2 linked regions of the Sagittula sp. P11 genome follow. The protein of the gene in region 1 binds, or shares a complex with, the protein of each later gene. Links are inferred from orthologs where the notes say so. Each region holds a gene or a part of one and is shown on either strand. Other genes may lie near its edges.

Region 1 (3,743 bases):
CGCTGGGCGGCGCGGTGTTCGCCGTGCCGGTCGGGCATTTCGGGGTGGTTGCCGTGATCAGCAGCCTCATCGCGATGGGCTGGACGTATCTATTCAACCTCGGGTTCGACCACATGCTGGTGCGGACAGGGCGCCCGCTGCGCAAGACCGTGCCCATGCGGATCCTTCATGCGGTGGCCTTCGAGGTCGGGCTGACGTGCCTGCTTGTCCCGTTCATGGCGCTCTATCTCGGCGTTTCCCTTGGAGAGGCGCTGCTGATGGACATCGGTCTGACCGCTTTCTACTTCGGCTTCACGGTCGCCTACAACTGGGCCTATGACGCGGTCTTCCCGATCCCGGCGGACATCCGGCGCCCTTGATCTGCGCGGTCTTCCGCCGCACGGGCTTGGTTCGGCGGGCGGTTCTGCATATGTCCCCTGAATGCGATGCCACAGGCCCGCCCGCCCGGAAATCGCACAAAAAATCTCTTCACCTCATGTTGACACGACTCGGCAGGTTCCTTACCTCAGCGCCGTTAGCACTCTCTCCACTTGAGTGCTAACGGCCCGCTCGAAGACGAGGGGCCAAGGTTGTAACTTTGAGCTAGGAGACTCGAAGATGGCATTCAAACCGCTTCATGACCGCGTGCTGGTTCGTCGCGTAGAATCGGACGAAAAGACTGCTGGTGGCCTGATCATCCCCGATAGCGCCAAGGAAAAGCCGGCAGAGGGCGTGGTTGTCGCGTGTGGCGAAGGTGCACGCAAGGACAGCGGCGAGCTGATCGATATGGCCGTCAAAGAGGGTGACAAGGTCCTCTTCGGCAAGTGGTCGGGCACCGAAGTCAACGTCGGCGGCGAAGAGCTGCTGATCATGAAGGAAAGCGACATCCTGGGCATCATCACCGATGACGCGGCTGCCAAGGCAGCCTGAACGCCGGTTCTGATTTCCAACGACAACTTCTGAAACAGGAGACTTTCGAATGTCCGCAAAAGACGTGAAATTCAACACCGACGCCCGCAGCAAGATGCTGAAGGGTGTGAACATCCTCGCCGACGCCGTGAAGGTGACGCTTGGCCCGAAAGGCCGGAACGTGGTTCTGGACAAATCCTTCGGCGCGCCGCGCATCACCAAGGACGGTGTGTCCGTGGCCAAGGAAATCGAACTGGAAGACAAGTTCGAGAACATGGGCGCGCAGATGGTGAAGGAAGTTGCTTCCCGCACCAACGACGAAGCCGGTGACGGCACCACCACCGCGACCGTTCTGGCCCAGGCCATCGTCAAGGAAGGCATGAAGGCCGTTGCAGCCGGCATGAACCCGATGGACCTGAAGCGCGGCATCGACATGGCAACCGCCAAGGTCGTCGAGCACATCAAGAACGCGGCCCGCACCGTCGAGAACTCCGACGAGGTCGCACAGGTCGGCACCATCTCCGCGAACGGCGAGGCCGAGATCGGCCGTCAGATCGCCGACGCGATGCAGAAGGTCGGCAACGAGGGTGTCATCACCGTCGAAGAGAACAAGGGCCTCGAGACCGAGACCGATGTCGTCGAAGGCATGCAGTTCGACCGCGGCTACCTGAGCCCCTACTTCGTGACCAACGCAGACAAGATGATCGCAGAACTCGAAGACTGCATGATCCTGCTGCACGAGAAGAAGCTCTCCTCGCTCCAGCCGATGGTTCCGCTGCTCGAGCAGGTGATCCAGTCGCAGAAGCCGCTGCTGATCATCGCGGAAGACGTGGAAGGCGAAGCGCTGGCGACCCTCGTGGTCAACAAGCTGCGTGGCGGCCTGAAGATCGCAGCCGTGAAGGCACCGGGCTTCGGCGACCGTCGCAAGGCCATGCTGCAGGACATCGCGATCCTGACCGGCGGCCAGGTGATCTCCGAAGACCTCGGCATGAAGCTCGAGTCGGTGACCATGGACATGCTTGGCAACGCCAAGAAGGTCTCCATCACCAAGGACGAGACCACCATCGTCGACGGCGCTGGCCAGAAGTCCGAGATCGAGGCACGCGTTTCCCAGATCCGTACGCAGATCGAAGAGACCACCTCCGACTACGACCGTGAAAAGCTGCAGGAACGCGTTGCCAAGCTGGCAGGCGGTGTGGCTGTCATCCGCGTCGGCGGCATGACCGAAGTCGAAGTGAAAGAGCGCAAGGACCGCGTGGACGACGCTCTGAACGCGACCCGCGCAGCCGTGCAGGAAGGCGTTGTCGTCGGTGGCGGCGTGGCGCTGGTGCAGGGTGCGAAGGCGCTGGACGGTCTGGAAGGTCAGAACGCCGACCAGAACCGCGGCATCTCCATCGTGCGCATCGCACTGGAAGCGCCGCTGCGTCAGATCGCGCAGAACGCGGGTGTCGACGGCTCCGTGGTGGCTGGCAAGGTCCGTGAATCGACCGACCTGAAGTTCGGCTACAACGCGCAGACCGACGAGTACGGCGACATGTTCAAGTTCGGCGTCATCGACCCGGCGAAAGTCGTCCGCACCGCGCTGGAAGACGCATCTTCGATCGCAGGCCTGCTGATCACCACCGAAGCGATGGTGGCCGACAAGCCGCAGAAAGAAGGCGCAGGCGCCGGCGCAGGCATGCCCGACATGGGCGGCATGGGCGGCATGATGTAATCTGCCCGCTGCAGATGAATTCAGGGAAGGGCCGGTGTTTCACCGGCCCTTTTCTTTTTCCCGGGCGCATTAGGGAATGCGCGTGGCCCTTGCTCCAGTGCCCTACCGAAGATGGTTCGGGGCGCTCCCCTGCGTTGCCCGGCATTTCGGATATGCCTGACGCACAAACCTGAGGGGAATTCCCCTCGCGAAACCGGCGCCCTCTGGCTATCCTGCTGCAGCACGGAATGGGACGCGTTCATGAGTCGTCGGGATAGCAGGAAAGCGATGGAGCTGCGTCTTCCGGACGAACTCCGAAAGCGTCTGGTGTCCACCTCCGCGCAGTTCCTCCCCCTCGCTTATCTCGCGCGACAGGCCTTGCGCCGCGCGCTGGACGGAGAGGCGGGCTGGGAGGTCGATGTCACCCCCGGCAACAGCCGTCCCATCCTCCTGCAGCTGTCCACGGAGGAGCAGGCCCGGCTGGACATCTGGATGACGGCGCGCGGCGTGAACGCAGAGGTTGCCGTGCTCTCGCTGATCTCAGCCGTGGTCTGAGGGTCAGCGCACGTCCGGCGCCACGTCCGAAAAGCGGCCTTCGGGGATAGGGCGGGCCGTGCTGACGTCCCAGGTGTAGAGGTAGCACTCGGCGTCGTGGCGCGTGCCATCGTGCAGGATGACCTCGATGGTTCGGCGTACGTATTCATGCGGCTCGGGCCAGTCGGGAGAGCAGCCCTCGAAATCGTCCAGCGGGCCGAAGACCGCCTCCGGGTTGTGGATGTGGTGCAATTCGCCATGCACCCGGTCGTCCGGATCCGGAGAGGGCAGGGCGCCGGGATAGGCGTTCTGGCCGGGATCGTCCGGGTCGTCGATCAGGTAGAGCCGCGCGCGGATCGTGCCCTCGCCGACAGAGGACGCGTGCCGCCGCAAGAGCGCGCCCATCGGATGGTCCGCGGTCGTGGTCAAGGTGCCGTATACAAAGAGTAGGGTCATCGTCTGGGTTCCGTCCGCCTGGGTCCCGCTTGATAGGAAATCGGGGGCCATGGGTGAAGCCCCGTTTGCCTTTCCTTACGCGACGGTGCGCCTTTTTCGTACCGGCCGACGCGGATCGAGGCGCTTGCCGCAAGGCTCATCATGCGCTTTGAACCCCAGTATGGAGATGAGA
Region 2 (3,395 bases), 1.0 Mb from region 1 along the record:
GGCGGACATGCAGCGTCTCCTGTCAAGATCGCGGCACTGTTAGCGCGGCACAGGTACGGGCGCAACGGCCCGTAGGGCGGGGCTGTGCGCCGCCTCCCCCCTTACAGCTTGCGGAACGTCAGGTAGTGCGGCACCCGGCCCTCGCGCAGGGCCTTCTGCTCGTACCGGGTGGAATGCCAGTCGGACCACGGACGGCGCCAGTCCTCCGGCGCCTCGGCCTCCCACGCGAACCCGGCCTTCGGGACCTCGACCAGCGCCTGCCGGACGTAATCGGGGATGTCGGTCGCCACGCGGAACTCCGCGCCCGGCTTCAGGGCGCGGTGCAGGGGCGCCAGATGCTCTTGCGTCACGAACCGCCGGCGGTGGTGCTTCTTCTTCGGCCAGGGATCGGGGTACAGCAGGAACGCCTTGTCCAGCGAGGCCGCCGGCAGCACGTCGAAAAGGTTGCGCACGTCGCCCGGGTGGACCGAAACGTTCTCGCAACCCGCCTCCCGCAGCTTGCCCAGCAGCATCGCGACGGCGTTCATGAACGGCTCGCAGCCGATGATCGCCACGTCCGGGTAGGTCACCGCCTGATGGACGAGGTGCTCGCCGCCGCCAAAGCCGATCTCCAGCCAGACGGGCCGGTCGCCAAACCGCGCCTTCAGATCCAGTGGGGTGCGCTCAGGGTTCACGTCCCAGTCGACCGGTCCCGGCGACAGGGCGCCCAGGTCTTCCTCGATGTATTCCACCTGGCTCGGGCGCAGGGTCTTGCCCCGCACACGGCCATAGAAGTTGCGCCAGGGCGCATCGGGATGTTTGTTCGACGTGGTCATGGCCGGGGCGTGTAGCCCCGCCCCGCGCAAAAGAAAAGGGGCGCCCCGCCGGGAACGCCCCCTGTTTGCTGTCCGTCGCGCGGAGGTGGCCGGGTCACACGGCCTTTGCCAGCGCCTCCGCCAGGTCGGTCCGCTCCCACGAGAAGCCGCCGTCCGGTTCCGGTGCGCGGCCGAAGTGGCCGTAGGCCGCGGTGCGCGCGTAGATCGGCTTGTTCAGGTCCAGATGCGTGCGGATGCCGCGCGGGGTCAGGTCCATCACCTTGGGGATCGCCCGCTCGATCGCGGCGGCGTCGATTTCGCCGGTGCCATGGGCGTCCACGTAGATCGACAGCGGCCGGGCCACGCCGATGGCATAGGACAACTGCACGGTGCAGCGTTCCGCCATGCCCGCAGCCACCACGTTCTTGGCAAGGTAGCGCGCGGCATAGGCCGCCGAGCGGTCCACCTTAGTCGGGTCCTTGCCGGAGAACGCGCCGCCGCCGTGCGGGGCCGCCCCGCCGTAGGTGTCGACGATGATCTTGCGGCCGGTCAGGCCCGCATCGCCGTCCGGCCCGCCGATCACGAAGGTGCCGGTCGGGTTCACCCACCATTCGGTGTCTTCCGAAATCCAGCCGTCGGGCAGGATCTCGCGGATGTAGGGCTCCACGATGGCACGGATGTCGTCGGAGGTCTGGCTCTCGCTCTCGTGCTGGGTCGACAGCACGATGGAGCTCACGCCCACCGGCTTGCCGCCCTCGTAGCGGACCGTAAGCTGGGACTTCGCGTCGGGGCGCAGGGTCGGTTCCGTGCCGTCCTTGCGCACCTCGGCCAGCCGCTTGAGGATCGCATGGCTGTAGAGGATCGGCGCCGGCATCAGCGCATCGGTCTCGTTGGTGGCGTAGCCGAACATGATGCCCTGGTCGCCGGCCCCCTCGTCGCGGTTGCCGCCACCGGTCACACCCTGCGCGATATGCGCGGACTGTTCATGCAGGACGTTGGTGATCTCCACCGTCTCGTGGTGGAACTTCTCCTGCTCGTAGCCGATGTCCTTGATGCAGGCGCGGGCGATCTCGTCGATGCGGCCCATGTACTCCGCCAGCTTGGCCTGATCGGTCAGGCCGACCTCTCCGCCGATGACGACACGGTTTGTGGTGGCGAAGGTCTCGCAGGCGACACGCGCCAGCGGATCCTCGGCGATGAAGGCGTCGAGGACGGCGTCCGAGATCCGGTCGCAGACCTTGTCGGGATGCCCTTCCGAGACGGACTCGGAGGTGAAAACGTAACTCTGTCGGGACATGGGGGGTGCTCCATTCGGGTTTCTCCGTCACGCCAGGAAGCCGTTGTGACGGGATTTGTTGGGCCATTTCTCAGGCCTTCGTTCGGGGTACGCCCGCCGGGGGAACGGGTCAATCGTTTTCTCTGCGCAATGCGATGCGATGGTGTCGCAGCAGGAGGCCCGCGAAGAGGAACAGCATGATCAGTACCGGCAGGTCCCCCGTCCGGCTGTAAAGCGTGACGCGCAGCGGCGGCGGCAGCGGCGCGTCGATGTAGCCCGCCTCGTTCAGCGGCAGCGCAGCCAGCACGCGGCCTGCACCGTCGATCACCGCCGAGACGCCGGTGTTCGCCGCCCGAAGCATCGGCAGCCCCTGTTCGATCGCACGGATGCGCGCCTGTTCGAGATGCTGGTAAGGACCGGAGAAGGCGCCGAACCACGCGTCGTTGGTGATCTGCATCAGCATGTCGGGCCGCGCCGGCGCGCGGTGCACGTCCTGCGGAAAGACCGCCTCGTAGCAGATCAGCGGCAGCGCGACCCCAAGCGGCCCGAGGTTCAGAAGCTCCGGCCCCGGTCCAGCGCTGTAGCCGCCCTCTGCCCGCGCCGCCAGCCCGGCGATGTTCCAGCGGGCAAAGACCGCCTTGGCGGGCATGTACTCTCCGAACGGCACGAGGTGATACTTGTCGTAGACCTGCCGCACGTCGCCCTCCGGCCCCATCAGGACAAGCGAGTTGTACCAGTTGCCGAGGTTCTCGCGCTGCAGCCCCACGACCACCTGCGCCGCACCCGCCGCATGGCTGATCTCGCCCAGTTCGTTGGCGGAGCGGTGCAGCAGCGTGGGCAGCGCCGTCTCCGGCCAGATCACAAGGTCGGGCCTGCTGTCGCCGTCCTTCATCGGGGCGGCGGTAAAGTCGACCTGGCGGCGATAATAGACCGGCACCATGTCGCGCTGCCACTTCAGGTGCTGCGGCGCGTTTGGCTGGACAAGGCGCACGATGGGACGGCCGTCGAGGTCCTGCAGCGGCGGGATCAGCGCCTGCCCCCCGCCGAAGAGCGCCAGAAGCGCCGTCACCCCGAGTACGGGCGGCAACAGCCGCATGTCGCGCCGAGGCGCCTCTGCCGCGAAAAGGGCTGCAGTGGCAAAGGTCAGGAAGGTGAGCCCGTGCGGCCCGACCAGCGACACCCACTGCACCGGCGGTACCGGCAGCCAGAGATAGCCCACCAGCCCCCAGGGAAAGCCGGTCAGGACGTAGGCCCGCGCCAGCTCCGCCGCTGTCCATGTGACCACCAGTGCCGGCAGGGCGCGGTGTTTCGCATGTCCCGCGCCC

What was found. The genes of interacting proteins can lie anywhere in the genome.
Region 2: the proteins of groL (region 1) and metK are in contact, whole or in part, in a cryo-EM structure (PDB 8P4O), measured with the Escherichia coli proteins. The link is inferred for Sagittula sp. P11 from one-to-one orthologs.

What each region holds. Positions count from the first base shown.
Region 1 is NZ_CP021913.1:2,463,467-2,467,209, forward strand. The notes cover bases 370-3,280. They hold groL (chaperonin GroEL), read left to right. Parts: upstream 370-958; coding sequence 959-2,602; downstream 2,603-3,280. Other genes in these bases: CDO87_RS11865 (co-chaperone GroES), read left to right, coding at 598-909; CDO87_RS11875 (hypothetical protein), read left to right, coding at 2,870-3,136; CDO87_RS11880 (gamma-glutamylcyclotransferase), read right to left, coding at 3,140-3,280. In the rest of the region: CDO87_RS11860 (PACE efflux transporter), read left to right, coding at 1-359; more of CDO87_RS11880, read right to left, coding at 3,281-3,571; CDO87_RS11885 (ribonuclease HII), read left to right, coding at 3,732-3,743.
Region 2 is NZ_CP021913.1:1,440,469-1,443,863, forward strand. The notes cover bases 1-2,979. They hold metK (methionine adenosyltransferase), read right to left. Parts: upstream 2,092-2,979; coding sequence 910-2,091; downstream 1-909. Other genes in these bases: aroA (3-phosphoshikimate 1-carboxyvinyltransferase), read right to left, coding at 1-9; CDO87_RS07040 (tRNA (guanosine(46)-N(7))-methyltransferase TrmB), read right to left, coding at 102-815; lnt (apolipoprotein N-acyltransferase), read right to left, coding at 2,201-2,979. In the rest of the region: more of lnt, read right to left, coding at 2,980-3,395. UniProt on the Escherichia coli protein: Catalyzes the formation of S-adenosylmethionine (AdoMet) from methionine and ATP.